DNA from 2 places in the Vibrio sp. 1249-1 genome. Region 2 is predicted to be linked to the other one. Evidence: predicted binding sites of a transcription regulator. Region 2 holds the regulator's gene; the other holds the start of a gene.
What was found. The regulator MetJ, encoded in region 2, represses methionine synthesis genes. The targets are predictions, from matches to a motif close to TTAGACNTNTANANGTCTAA.

Region 1 (6,918 bases), on a different contig from region 2:
TCAGAGGAGTGATGGTATTGACGCCAAGTTCAACAGACTTTTGGATGGTGAACTCCATCTTATCGCCACGTGAAATGACTTGACCAAGGTGCAGATCTAAAGGGGATTCAATACTGTTTTCTACGCGCTCGGTGATGTTAACCAAAACTGATTTCTTGCTGACTTCACTGATAACCGCTGGGAACTCTGCGCCACTGCCGTCAAAAAGGAGAACGTCTTGGCCTTCTTTCATGCGCAAAACACGACCGATATGGCCTGCTGCGTCGTCACTTAAAGCAAGTGAGCCAAGTTGATGAATGGTTTCTGGATGATAAATTCGAGGGGTACGCATGAGATTTCCAGCAAGAGAATAAACTTAAACCCTAACATGGATGCTTTGCACCGAAAAAACAAGGGGCAAGAAGCGTTTCAATATCAGTAATTGAAACGCTTCGAGGTCGGAGGTTACAGTGCGCGGCAGGCTTCTTGAACAAATGGGTTGTGATTGCCCTGTACTTTTGCAATGCGCTCGTCACGCTCACATTCCCATTTATCGACAGGATAGGTTTTGTTCCAAGCACTCATTAATTGCGTTTGCTGCTTCGACAGTTTGAAACCGTACTCTTTGCTCATGTATAGATAGGTACGAGCAATTGAGCCACGCGCACGGTCTGGTGGCATGACTTTACGCTGCTTAAAGTTCACTTGCATCTCACAGCGACCATAACTCACGCCATCCATACCGTTCCATTGGCTGAAGTTGTAGTTCGAACGGTCACCGTTTACTTCACCAATAGCAGGAGTTAGGTTGTGTAAGTCTGCTTCCATCAAACGAAAAGTTTCGTCTTTTTTCTTACAGTTTTTACGTCCGCCATCTTGCCAGCATTGACGCTGGTGGCCAAATTGCCACGCAGGAACAACGTGCTCCCATTCGATTCGTGCAGCCCGTTTTTCTTGTTTACGGACTTGGTAGCCGCAAGAGGCTAAATCGGGTAAGCCTTTCTTGCCTTGCCATTGAATGTTACAGCCACAGTAGAAGCTTGTTGGATGGTCTTGATAAATTTTGACCGCCTCACGTTTGGCAGCTGAGAATGAGCTCGGTGGCGCGGCAATCGCAGTGCTAGAAAACGCGATAAGCAACAGAGAGAGTAAGTATTTCATGATAAAAGTCTTTATAAAGTATGACTTTATTCATGATAACACGCATAAAATAGCTTTAGTGATGAGTAAGTTAACAATAAGTGGCGAAGGGAAGGTTTTGATCAACTCGATCTTTATTTTGGGAACGCAAGTAACACTATGAGGTAAGGGCTACGATAATTGAATGCCGGTGAAGTTAAGTGGTTGGCGGCATTTTTGACAAGAGTACGTTGCCTCTTTGCGCAGCACTTTATTATGACGGCGAATCGATAGAGGGTAGGTCATACAACCACAACGATACTCAAAGGTTTTACCTTGAACGGATTTTACTTCAAAGCTGTGAGTGGTTTTGGCTGGTACGTTAAATACGGCTTCCATGACGCCTTTCCATTCTTTACCGTGAGGCCTAACTCGCCCGTAAACCTGATAAGTAATCAGGTGCGCTACCTCATGAGGAATGACTTCATCTAAGAATGCTTGGGTGTTTTCGCGAAATAAAACAGAGTTTAGGCGTACTTGATTTAATTGAAGGTAGGCTTTTCCTGCCGCTTTCCCACGGACGTCGAAGGTGATTGTTGGAATCGGGAAAGAACGTTTGAAAGCTTGTTCCGCCATCGCGATACATCCCGCCATCACTTGCTTGGCTTTATAGCTGAGTTCTATATCCACAATTCACCTCGATAAATCAAATAAAAAAGCCCCCGCATTGCGAGGGCCAGATCATAGCATCAGTTAATTATGGTGTGTGTTTTTTCTTGATGGTGGCATGGTAAGCGTGCCATGTACCGTAGCCTAGAATTGGCATGGTAAACAACATTCCGATCCCGTAGGTCGCAAAGCCGATAAGAATACCGCCACAGATGATCGCTGCCCAAACAATCATTGCTGGAATGTTGGATTTCACGGCATTAAAGCTGGTAAACACAGCGGTCATCATGTCTACGCGACGCTCCATCATGAGCGGAATAGAAAAGGCTGAAATGCTAAACACCACACAAGCCAAAACAAAGCCAACTAAAGAGCCGATGACAAGGAAGGGTAGGAACTCACTTAAAGGTGCCCCTTGAACAGAAGGGTAGAGTGCATGAAGTAGAGCGGCAATGCGCATCCAAAATATCATACACACTGCGAGTAACACGGCGAACGCCCATTGAGATGTTGAGTTACGACCGATCGCTTTCATTGAATGGAACAAGCTTGCTTTGTGTCCGCGCTCTCTCTCCCAACTGGCATCATACAAGCCCAGCGCGAGAAACGGACCAATTAACATGTAAACAATCAAACTGGGCATGACGACTAAGTGTGTGCCTTGCCACTGTACGAGCAAAACAATGCCTATCGCAGCTGCCATAAAACAGATGCCATAGAAAGCACTAATAAGCGGCATTCGCACGAAATCATGCAGACCTAATGCGAGCCAATGAAAAGGTGCAGAAAGATTGACCGTATTGCACGGTATGGTTCTGGCGTATTCGTTGTCTGGCACTTCCTTTCGCTTGTTGTGGAAGTCCGATGGATTAACAGTTCGAGGCATAACTCCTCCTTGATTTATTCCCACATTATCCGCTTATACCAACTGACAGCGGTTTTTGTTCAGTCAAACTTGAAGCGACTTTTTCAAGTTTACATCTGAGCATTGGCTTAGTTTGGTATCGGCCATAAAGATGCCTGACTCATGTCTTTACTTAAGTGTTGCTTCCACAGTCGCCAGCATCCGACGTCTCTATTTAAATTGGAGTTAACAATATTTTAACTATTGGCGGAGATGGGATAATTTACAAATAATTGCTTAAAATTTATTCGGTATAAAAATGAGGGAGAAACAGGACTGCTTTGTGGGGCAGGGCGGTATGAGCCGAAATGGCTGGATAAAAGTTGCTGAAAATAAAAAGCCCCCGCCATAGGCGAGGGCTTGATTGATTCTTGCTTGGCTTGATTATTTGATGCCAGCGAAATCGCGTAGAAGTGCAGCTTTGTCTGTCGCTTCCCACGGGAATTCTTCACGACCGAAGTGACCGTAAGCCGCTGTCTTCTTGTAGATAGGTTGAAGAAGGTTAAGCATTTCTTGTAGACCGTATGGACGTAGGTCGAAGAATTGACGAACCGCTTCAATGATGATGTCGTGAGATACTTTCTCAGTACCGAACGTTTCCACCATGATAGACGTTGGATCAGCAACACCGATTGCGTAAGAAAGTTGGATCTCACAACGGTCAGCCATGCCTGCCGCTACGATGTTTTTCGCTACGTAGCGTGCTGCGTATGCTGCACTACGGTCAACTTTTGATGGATCTTTACCAGAAAACGCACCGCCACCGTGACGAGCTGCGCCGCCGTAGGTATCTACGATGATCTTACGACCAGTTAGGCCACAGTCACCCATAGGACCACCGATTACGAAGCGACCGGTTGGGTTAATGAAGAAGTTTGTTTCTTTGTTGATCCACTCAGAAGGTAGCACTGGCTTAATGATCTCTTCCATTACCGCTTCACGCAGGTCTGAAGTTGAGATTGAGTCACAGTGTTGAGTTGAAAGAACAACCGCGTCGATACCAACGATGTTACCTTGATCGTATTGGAATGTTACCTGAGATTTTGCATCAGGACGCAACCAAGGTAGTGTGCCGTTTTTACGAACTTCTGCTTGCTTTTGAACAAGACGGTGAGAGTAAGTAATTGGCGCTGGCATTAGTACTTCAGTTTCGTTACAAGCGTAACCAAACATGATGCCTTGGTCGCCTGCACCTTGTTCTTTAGGGTCAGCTTTATCAACACCTTGGTTGATATCTGGCGACTGTTTACCGATTGTGTTTAGTACCGCACAAGAATCTGCGTCAAAGCCCATATCTGAATGTACGTAGCCGATTTCACGAACGGTTTCACGAGTTAACTCTTCGATGTCTACCCATGCTGAAGTCGTGATTTCACCACCCACCATTACCATACCGGTTTTAACGTAAGTCTCACATGCAACACGAGCCTTTGGATCTTGCTCTAGAATCGCGTCAAGAACCGCATCAGAAATCTGGTCTGCAATTTTATCTGGATGACCTTCTGATACTGACTCAGAAGTAAACAGGTGCTTAGCCATGTTAGCTCCACTATATCTGGTTTAAAACTGGGGAATGATAAACTCTCCAGCGCAAATTAATACTAATTTTTGTAGGTGTATCTACATCTAGACGTCTATTCTAAATTTGATTGCTCGAATTACAAGCTCTTTTTTGGTTTTTGTTATAACCAAACGTTTGCCTGATTTATTGATAATTTTAAGAACTTCGAACGATTTGGCGCGAAAGGTGCAATATTTGTGAGGTTTTGGACTGGAAAACGTTTGCACACCCAACAGGGCTTTGAGAGAATTATGACCTACTTTTCGTTTCGCTTAATGTACTCAGGAGCAGACATGTCGTCTCGTAAACATCTTGCCAATGCAATTCGTGCTCTAAGCATGGATGGTGTTCAACAAGCTAACTCAGGCCACCCAGGCGCACCAATGGGTATGGCTGATATCGCTGAAGTTCTTTGGCGCTCTCACCTAAACCATAACCCTTCAAACCCAGAGTGGGCCGACCGCGATCGCTTTGTGCTGTCAAACGGTCATGGGTCAATGCTTATTTACTCTCTACTGCACTTAAGCGGTTACGAGCTATCTATTGACGATCTGAAAAACTTCCGTCAATTGCACTCAAAAACCCCAGGTCACCCAGAGTACGGCTACGCGCCTGGTATCGAGACAACAACGGGTCCTCTAGGTCAAGGCATCACTAACGCTGTTGGTATGGCGATCGCAGAGAAAGCACTAGCGGCACAGTTCAACAAAGAAGGTCACGATATCGTTGACCACTTTACGTATGTGTTCATGGGTGACGGCTGTCTAATGGAAGGCATCTCGCATGAAGCATGCTCTCTTGCAGGTACTCTTGGTCTAGGCAAGCTGATTGCATTCTGGGATGACAACGGCATCTCTATCGACGGTCACGTTGATGGTTGGTTCTCTGACGATACACCTAAGCGTTTTGAAGCGTACGGCTGGCATGTAATCCCAGCAGTCGATGGTCACGACTCAGACGCGATCAACGCAGCAATTGAAGCAGCAAAAGCGGACCCACGTCCTACGCTTATCTGTACCAAAACAATTATCGGTTTCGGTTCTCCTAACAAGTCTGGTTCGCACGACTGTCACGGTGCACCACTAGGTCACGATGAAATCCAAGCGGCTCGCGAATACCTAGGTTGGGAGTACGGCCCATTTGAGATCCCGGCAGATGTTTACGCTGAGTGGGATGCAAAAGAAGCGGGCGCCGCGAAAGAAGCAGCTTGGAATGAAAAATTCGAAGCATATGCTGCAGCTTACCCTGCTGAAGCGGCAGAGCTTAAACGTCGTCTAAACGGCGAACTTCCTGCACAATGGGAAGAAAAAGCGAACCAAATCATTGCCGATCTTCAAGCAAACCCAGCGAACATTGCATCACGTAAAGCATCGCAAAATGCACTAGAAGCGTTTGGTCAAATGCTTCCTGAGTTTATGGGTGGTTCTGCTGACCTAGCGCCTTCTAACCTGACCATGTGGTCTGGTTCTAAGTCTCTAGAAACGGAGGACTTCTCTGGCAACTACATCCACTACGGTGTACGCGAATTCGGTATGACTGCTATCATCAACGGTATCGCATTGCACGGTGGTTTCGTTCCTTACGGCGCAACATTCCTAATGTTCATGGAATACGCTCGTAACGCAATGCGTATGGCTGCGCTGATGAAAATTCAGAACATCCAAGTTTACACGCATGATTCGATCGGTCTTGGCGAAGATGGCCCAACTCACCAACCTGTTGAGCAAATGGCGTCTCTACGTGTAACTCCAAACATGAGCACATGGCGCCCATGTGACCAAGTTGAGTCTGCAGTTGCATGGAAACTAGCGATTGAACGTAAAGATGCACCAACTGCACTTATCTTCTCTCGTCAAAACCTAGCGCAACAAGAGCGTACTGCTGAACAAGTCGCAGACATCGCGAAAGGTGCTTACATCCTGAAAGATAGCGAAGGTAAGCCTGAGCTAATCCTTATCGCAACAGGTTCTGAGGTTGAGCTTGCAGTGAAAGCCGCTGAGCAACTAACTTCAGAAGGCAAGAAAGTACGCGTTGTTTCAATGCCATCAACAGATGCATTCGATAAACAAGACGCTGCTTACCGTGAATCTGTACTGCCATCAGACGTAACGGCACGTATCGCTATTGAAGCGGGCATTGCGGATTTCTGGTACAAGTACGTAGGCTTCGACGGTCGCATCATCGGTATGACAACATTCGGTGAATCAGCACCTGCTGGTCAGCTATTCGAGATGTTTGGCTTCACGACTGAAAACGTAGTGAACACAGCTAAAGAATTGCTAGCGTAATTGCAGGACCATCTAAACAGTCGAACGTAAACGACAACTGTTAGATGCTAAAGTTAGAAAGGCCATCATTATGATGGCCTTTTTATTTTTGTCAGGTTTTCCAACCTTGTGGAATGCTTTGGTGAATGCAGTCTAAAAGTACGGATAAGCGCAGTGGTGGTCGTCCTGCTGGTGTATAGCAGTTAATGGAAATAGGCTCAGAAACCCAACCTTCTAAGCATGGTGTGATTCGCCCTGGGTGATGTTTCTCATAGCCGCATGCTGTCCAAGTCGGCAGCAGTCCAATACCATGACCATTCGCGATACTGTCTATTTGCATTGCTATGTTGTCGCTGTATAAGCGACTAACAAAGGGTTCTAAAAAGAACTCACCGTGTTGAGGGTGTGCTAGCATCAAT
Region 2 (6,918 bases):
TAAAACGAAAAAGGCTTGCCACTTGGCAAGCCTTTTATCTTTTTGAAACTAGGTTTACGCACCGACTACTGCGCGAGGACGAACACCCAACGTATGGCATAACGCGTAAGTCATCTCTGCACGGTTTAGTGTGTAGAAGTGAAAATCCTTAACCCCTTCACGACTCAGTACACGCACCATATCAATAGCTTGGCTAGCTCCTACAAGCTGGCGAGTCACCGGATCATCATCCAAGCCATCGAATTGTTTGCTCATCCATCCTGGTACTTTCACATTGTTCTGTGCCGCAAAGCGAGAAGCTTGCTTAAAGTTCGATACAGGCAAAATTCCTGGCACAATCTCTACGTCAATTCCTGCCGCTACACAACGGTCACGGAATCGCAGGTAAGACTCAACGTCAAAAAAGAACTGAGTAATAGCACGGTTTGCACCTGCATCTACCTTACGTTTTAGGTTCAATAAGTCAGACTGTGCGCTTTTAGCTTCAGGGTGAACCTCAGGGAATGCAGCAACGGAGATATCGAAATCGTGGCGTGATTTCAGCAGCTCAACCAAATCCGAGGCATACATATCAGGCGCACCGCCACCTGGAGGAATATCACCACGCAAAGCGACGATATTTTCAATACCATTGTTCCAATAATCATCGGCAATATTAATCAGCTCTTCACGAGTCGCATCAATACAAGTGAGATGGGGAGCGGCAACCAATCCGGTTGTTGCTTTAATTTCTTTAATGATGGAGTGTGTTCTGTCACGCTCGCCGGAGTTCGCACCGTAAGTCACAGAAACAAATTTAGGTTGAAGCGTTTTAAGACGGTGCACTGAATTCCAAAGTGTTTCTTCCATCTTAGCGCTGCTTGGCGGAAAAAACTCAAACGATACATTGATGTTATCTGATAACTCAGCAATATTCTGGTTCAAGGCGTCGATATGGCCTGCGTGCGTATATCCCATCTTACTCTCCCTGCGGCACTCCGCCACGAAAACAAATCCTTAAAATCGACGTTTAGACGTCTATATGTCTACAGAATGTATTGAATACGATTTAATGTCAACCTTGTAATTATGAATTTTTCTCAAGTTAATAATGAAGATAGTTCAAGTTTCTACTTGAGCATCATCTCACCATTTTGCACGGGTTATGACTTCAGTATGGCACTGATAGGGGAATAAAAAACCCTGGATTAATTCCAGGGTTTTTAGGTCAATCGCAACTTTAAAATAAACCAGCCAATCGGTTGAGGTCGGATTGAATAGCGCCGGCTGTCACTTCTCTGCCTGCGCCTGGTCCTCGAATGACCAGAGGGTTATCTTTGTACCACTTGCTCTCTATGGCAAAAATGTTATCGCATGGCAATAAGTTGGCGAGCGCGTGCTCACGAGATAACGCTTCGACTCCCACCGTTGCTTTACCATTTTTTTCTAAACGCGCCACATAGCGAAGCACTTGATCGTTTCTCTGTGCTTTTGTCAGACGCTCTTGAAGTATTTCACTCAACAACGCTCCATTATCGAAGAAATCATCTAAGCTCAGTTCTCTTAATTCTTCTGGCACCAAAGACTCAACTTTAACGCTGTCTGGTTCTATATCTAGGCCCGACTCTCGAGCCAAGATGACTAACTTGCGCATTACATCGGAGCCATCTAAATCAGAACGAGGATCAGGTTCGGTTAAACCTTGCTGCCAAGCAAGATCGACTAAATCATTAAATGGCACAGAACCATCAAACTGTTGGAACAGCCATGATAGCGTCCCCGAGAAAATACCCGATAGAGCGACGATTTCATCCCCACTTTCACGAAGATCTCGCACGGTATGGTTTATCGGTAACCCAGCACCAACCGTTGCGTTGTATAGCCAATGACGACCAATTTTAGCGAATGCATCTTGAACCTGATGGTAGTACTGGCTATCTGCGGAACCGGCAACTTTGTTAGCTGAAATCAAATGAATGCCTTGCTGTGCGATTTCTACGTAGCGCTGAGCCAACTCTTTACTCGCGGTAACATCAAGCACGACGGCTTCATCGTAGCTTTTAAGCGCTCCCAAACGTGCCAGCCAATCCCCATTGTTTGCTATGCTTTCATCATCAAATCGTTCAGCAACACTCGCCGCCTCAATACCTTGCTCATCGAACCAATAGGTTTGGCTATCCACAACCGCGACAAGATCAAAGCTCATACCATGACGTTTTTCGAGCTCACTTTTTTGCGTCGCAAATAAATTTAACCAACTAGAACCAATATTACCCTTGCCACATAAAGCCACTGCCACGCGTTTTTGCGCTTGGAACAACTGGCTATGAATCGTTTGAACCAACGCCTCAGTATCAGTACGGCGCAAAACAGCGACTAGGCTCAGCCCTGAGTCTGTTTCAGAGATAAATTCTACCGGAGAGTGCTTTAGCTTCTGATAAAAGCCAAAGCAATGATTGGCGTTTTTCGTAACGCCTGCACCTACCGCAGCTAAGAGCGAGTAACCTTCTTTTAGCTTAATTTCAGCCTCTACCGCAAGCTCTTGCAAGTGTTTCAATGCACCACCGGCGATTTCTGCGGTGTAAGCCAAGCGTAGCGTGTGCTGATCGGATTGAGCTTCAAATGCCAGTGGCTCTAATTGCGCGCGCTGCAACGCTTGTAATACATCACTCTGTGTTTTTTCGAAGTCGTGCCCATGCATGAAAGACAACTGCACCAATAAAACATCATCCAGTGAAGTAATAATTTTAGCGCCACGACCAGATGCCAATACACGCTCAATACGAGTAGAACCCGACTCTGGCAGATAGCTACACTTGAGATTAAGGTCCATGGTACTTTGCGCCACAGGCTGAAGCGTACGACTGTGTAGCACTGGGGCAGCTAAGCGAGCAAGTTCACTGGCTTCATCCAATCGAAGTAACGGTAATAAACAAGCGTCAGACACCAAACGTGGATCGGCACTATAAACACCAGCAACATCACTCCAAATCGTGACAGTACTGACTTCAGCAAGCGCGCCTATGACCGTTGCAGAATAGTCAGAGCCGTTACGACCAAGTAGAATGGTTTCTCCTGCCTCGTTCTGAGCCATAAAGCCAGTAATTACCACACGTTTATGGTTATGCTGCGCGAGGATCTCTTTAATTAAAGGGTATGAACGAGCGCGATCAACCTCTGGTTGAGTTCCCGCTTCTGCACGTAAAAACGCTCGTGCATCTTGTGCAACCGCAGGGATAGAACGTTGAGATAATAACGCGGCCAATAGGCGAGCAGACCATACTTCTCCGTGTCCCAGTACCGCAGCTTTTTGCGCATTAGTGAGTGGTGCAGTCAGCTCCGAGAGAGTACTGAACTCATCATGTAATAAAGCTAACAGCTCTTCTTTTGCTTCACTCTCCAACAAGCTTTCTATTAGCTCAGTTTGGAACTGTCTTAAGCTTTGAAGCGCTTCATGCGCAATTCGGCCATCTTTATTTAACCCTTCCAAAAACTCAATCAAGCGATTAGTGGTTTTTCCTGCAGCAGAGACGACCACAAGATCATTTTCTGTCGAATACTCTTTGAGAATACCCACAACGCGTAAGTAGCATTCTGGGTTTGCTAAGCTACTGCCACCAAACTTATGCAGCTGACGTTGTACAGTCATTGTTATCGTCTCCTATTACTGGGTAGCTTTAGCGAACGCTTGTTCTAAATCTGTGATGAGGTCTTGTGCATCTTCCAAACCGACAGACAAACGCAATAGTTGATGAGAGACCCCAGCCTCCGCCAGTGCCTCCTCACCCATTGCACGGTGAGTCATGGATGCCGGGTGGCAAATCAAACTTTCTACACCACCTAATGATTCAGCTAATGAAAACAGTTGGAGCTCTTTCACAAACACCTTTAACTGCTCAAACGAACCAGCAAACTCAAAACTCAACATAGAGCCAAAGCCCGTTTGCTGCTTTTTAGCAATGTCGTGACCTGGATGTTCCGGCAGGCTTGGATGATAGATAGTTTTAACTAACGCTTGTTTCTGTAGGTAAGCCAGTACCTGCTGTGAGCTCTCTTCATGTACTTTCATACGAGCACCAAGCGTACGAATACCTCGCAGTGTCATGTAACTATCGAAAGGTGTGCCCGTTGCACCAATACAATTGCCCCACCATGCAAGCTCTTCTGCATGCGCTTCTGTGTTGGTGATGATTACCCCACCAATTACGTCCGAATGACCGTTGATGTACTTTGTTGTGGAGTGGATAACAAAATCCGCACCTAGCTCTAAAGGTTTTTGGTACACGGGTGTCAAAAAGGTATTGTCCACCGCAACTAACGCGCCGATTTGTTTCGCTTTTTCACAAGTAGCTGCAATATCCACTACGCGAACCAGAGGGTTTGACGGAGTTTCTAGCAAAATGAGTTTTGGTTTTTGTGCCAATGCAGCATCTAAAGCCTGTTCGTCTGATTGATCGACAAACTGAACCTTAAAATCGCCTTTGTTAGCTCGGGTATTAAAAAGACGATAGGTACCACCATAACAATCGTGAGGAGCAATAATGAGATCATCTGGGCCGAGAAAAGCGGAAACCCATAAATTTAATGCCGACGTACCGCAATTAGTAACAACCGCTCCTTTTCCAGACTCGAGTTCAGATAGCGCACTTTCCAACAGTCCGCGGTTTGGATTACCAGATCGTGTGTAATCATACTTGGGCACTTCACCAAAAGCAGGAAAACCATAGTTAGTGGAAAGATAAATAGGTGGAACGACAGCATGATATTGGCTGTCTGATTCAATACCAGTGCGTACTGCAATGGTCGCAGGTTTGCGAGTGCTCATGGGTGTATCCTTTCACGGGTAATGACTTCTAAATAGGAATGCGCTATATCTAATGTGTAACATAAAGTGATCAACACGCTTCCTTTGCTGTTATGTTCACTTTACTCGTCAAAAAATGAGACGTCAACACTTCTAGACGTCTATATGTCTTTGCTTATGGCGGTAAATGCAGCTAAAATCAGCACCTAAATTATTTTTAACCGATTACATAAATGAAGGTGTGCAATGGCTGACTGGAATGGCGAATACATTAGCCCATATGCAGAGCACGGCAAAAAAAGCGAACAAGTAAAAAAAATTACCGTCTCTATCCCGCTAAAAGTTTTAAAGGTGCTAACTGATGAGCGTACTCGCCGTCAGATCAATAACTTACGCCATGCAACCAATAGCGAATTGCTATGCGAGGCATTTTTGCACGCGTACACAGGTCAGCCACTTCCGACAGATGAAGACCTTCGTAAAGACCGTCCTGATGATATTCCAACAGAAGTAAAAGCGCTGATGACGGAAATGGGCATCGAATTTGAGTCATTCGACGAAGAATAAAAAAGCCTGATAAGAGGTTTCAGGTAATAACTCTTGCCTCGAGCCAAATGAATGACATAAAAATGGGACGCAATAGCGTCCCATTTTTGTGTATCACATCTGAAAGATATATTACTCTGCCATGTAGTTTTCAGGCATCTCGATACGAGCTACACCTGAATTAACCGCCGCCTGAGCAACCGCTTTTGCAACACGTGGTAGCAAACGTGAATCCATTGGTTTTGGAATAATATAGTCCGCACCAAACTCTAGCTTATCAACACCTGCAGCCTTCAATACGGCTTCAGGTACAGGCTCTTTTGCTAGCTCACGAATCGCCTCAACGGCTGCAAGTTTCATTTCATCATTGATTTCACTTGCACGCACATCAAGAGCACCGCGGAAAATGAATGGGAAACACAATACGTTGTTAACTTGGTTAGGATAATCACTACGGCCAGTGCCCATGATCAAGTCATCACGAACTGCGTGAGCAAGTTCCGGCTTGATTTCAGGATCCGGGTTAGAACATGCGAATACGATTGGCTTATCTGCCATCAACTTCAACGCTTCCGCTGGCAATAGGTTTGGACCAGATACACCTAGGAACAGATCTGCACCTTCAATCACGTCTTCTAGTGTGCGCTTATCTGTATTGTTCGCAAATAGCTGCTTATATTCATTAAGATCATCACGACGAGTGTGAATCACACCTTTGCGATCTAGCATGTAGATTTTTTCGCGCATTGCGCCGCATTTGATCAGAAGCTCCATACACGCTACAGCGGCAGCGCCAGCGCCAAGACAAACAATTGTTGAATCTTCAAGTTTCTTACCTTGAAGTTCGATTGCATTCAGCATACCCGCTGCCGTTACAATAGCAGTACCATGTTGATCATCGTGGAATACTGGTACATCACAACGTTCAATCAGACGCTTTTCAATCTCAAAACAGTCTGGTGCTTTAATATCTTCAAGGTTAATACCGCCAAAAGTGTCTGCAATGCTCGCAACAGTATCAACAAATTCATCGATCGTGCGGTGCTTAACTTCAATATCAATAGAGTCAAGACCTGCAAAACGCTTAAACAGTAACGCTTTACCTTCCATCACTGGCTTAGATGCAAGTGGACCTAGGTTACCTAGACCTAGAATAGCGGTACCGTTAGAAATAACAGCAACCATGTTCCCTTTTGCAGTGTACTTGTACACGTTATCCGGGTTTTGTGCGATTTCACGCACTGGCTCTGCAACTCCTGGGCTGTATGCAAGGGCAAGATCACCCGCCGTTTCCGCAGGCTTTGTCAGTTCGACAGCAATCTTTCCTGGAGTTGGATAAGCATGGTAATCCAATGCTTTTTGGCGATGTTCTTCTTCTGGAGTGGCTGCTTGGTGGTTGTCTTCAGACATGGACGTTTCTCTTTTTTATTTTTAGGTAAGGGGGCATAAATTCTATCGGATAGAAATCAAACTTCATAGGCAAGATTGCGAGCAATATCCTTAAAAAGCCGATAATAAAAGAGATTAGACCAGATAACGGGGTTAAGCACCCGATTTTCGAGTCAGGTGCTCTTTCTTATTACTATTAT

Region 1: the regulator MetJ is predicted to act here: its motif matches at 4,290-4,309, upstream of metK (methionine adenosyltransferase).

Annotation. Positions count from the first base shown of each region.
Region 1 covers NZ_JAWOWJ010000005.1:15,822-22,739, forward strand. The annotation lists gene rsmE (16S rRNA (uracil(1498)-N(3))-methyltransferase) at 1-331, opposite strand, end outside; gene endA (deoxyribonuclease I) at 445-1,140, opposite strand; gene R7Z50_RS10775 (SprT family zinc-dependent metalloprotease) at 1,291-1,788, opposite strand; gene R7Z50_RS10780 (DUF2189 domain-containing protein) at 1,856-2,653, opposite strand; gene metK (methionine adenosyltransferase) at 3,056-4,210, opposite strand; gene tkt (transketolase) at 4,526-6,520, shown strand; gene R7Z50_RS10795 (LysR family transcriptional regulator) at 6,612-6,918, opposite strand, start outside.
Region 2 covers NZ_JAWOWJ010000021.1:43,544-50,461, forward strand. The annotation lists gene metF (methylenetetrahydrofolate reductase) at 55-957, opposite strand; gene R7Z50_RS22385 (bifunctional aspartate kinase/homoserine dehydrogenase II) at 1,220-3,628, opposite strand; gene R7Z50_RS22390 (O-succinylhomoserine (thiol)-lyase) at 3,644-4,804, opposite strand; gene metJ (met regulon transcriptional regulator MetJ) at 5,030-5,350, shown strand; gene R7Z50_RS22400 (malic enzyme-like NAD(P)-binding protein) at 5,462-6,739, opposite strand.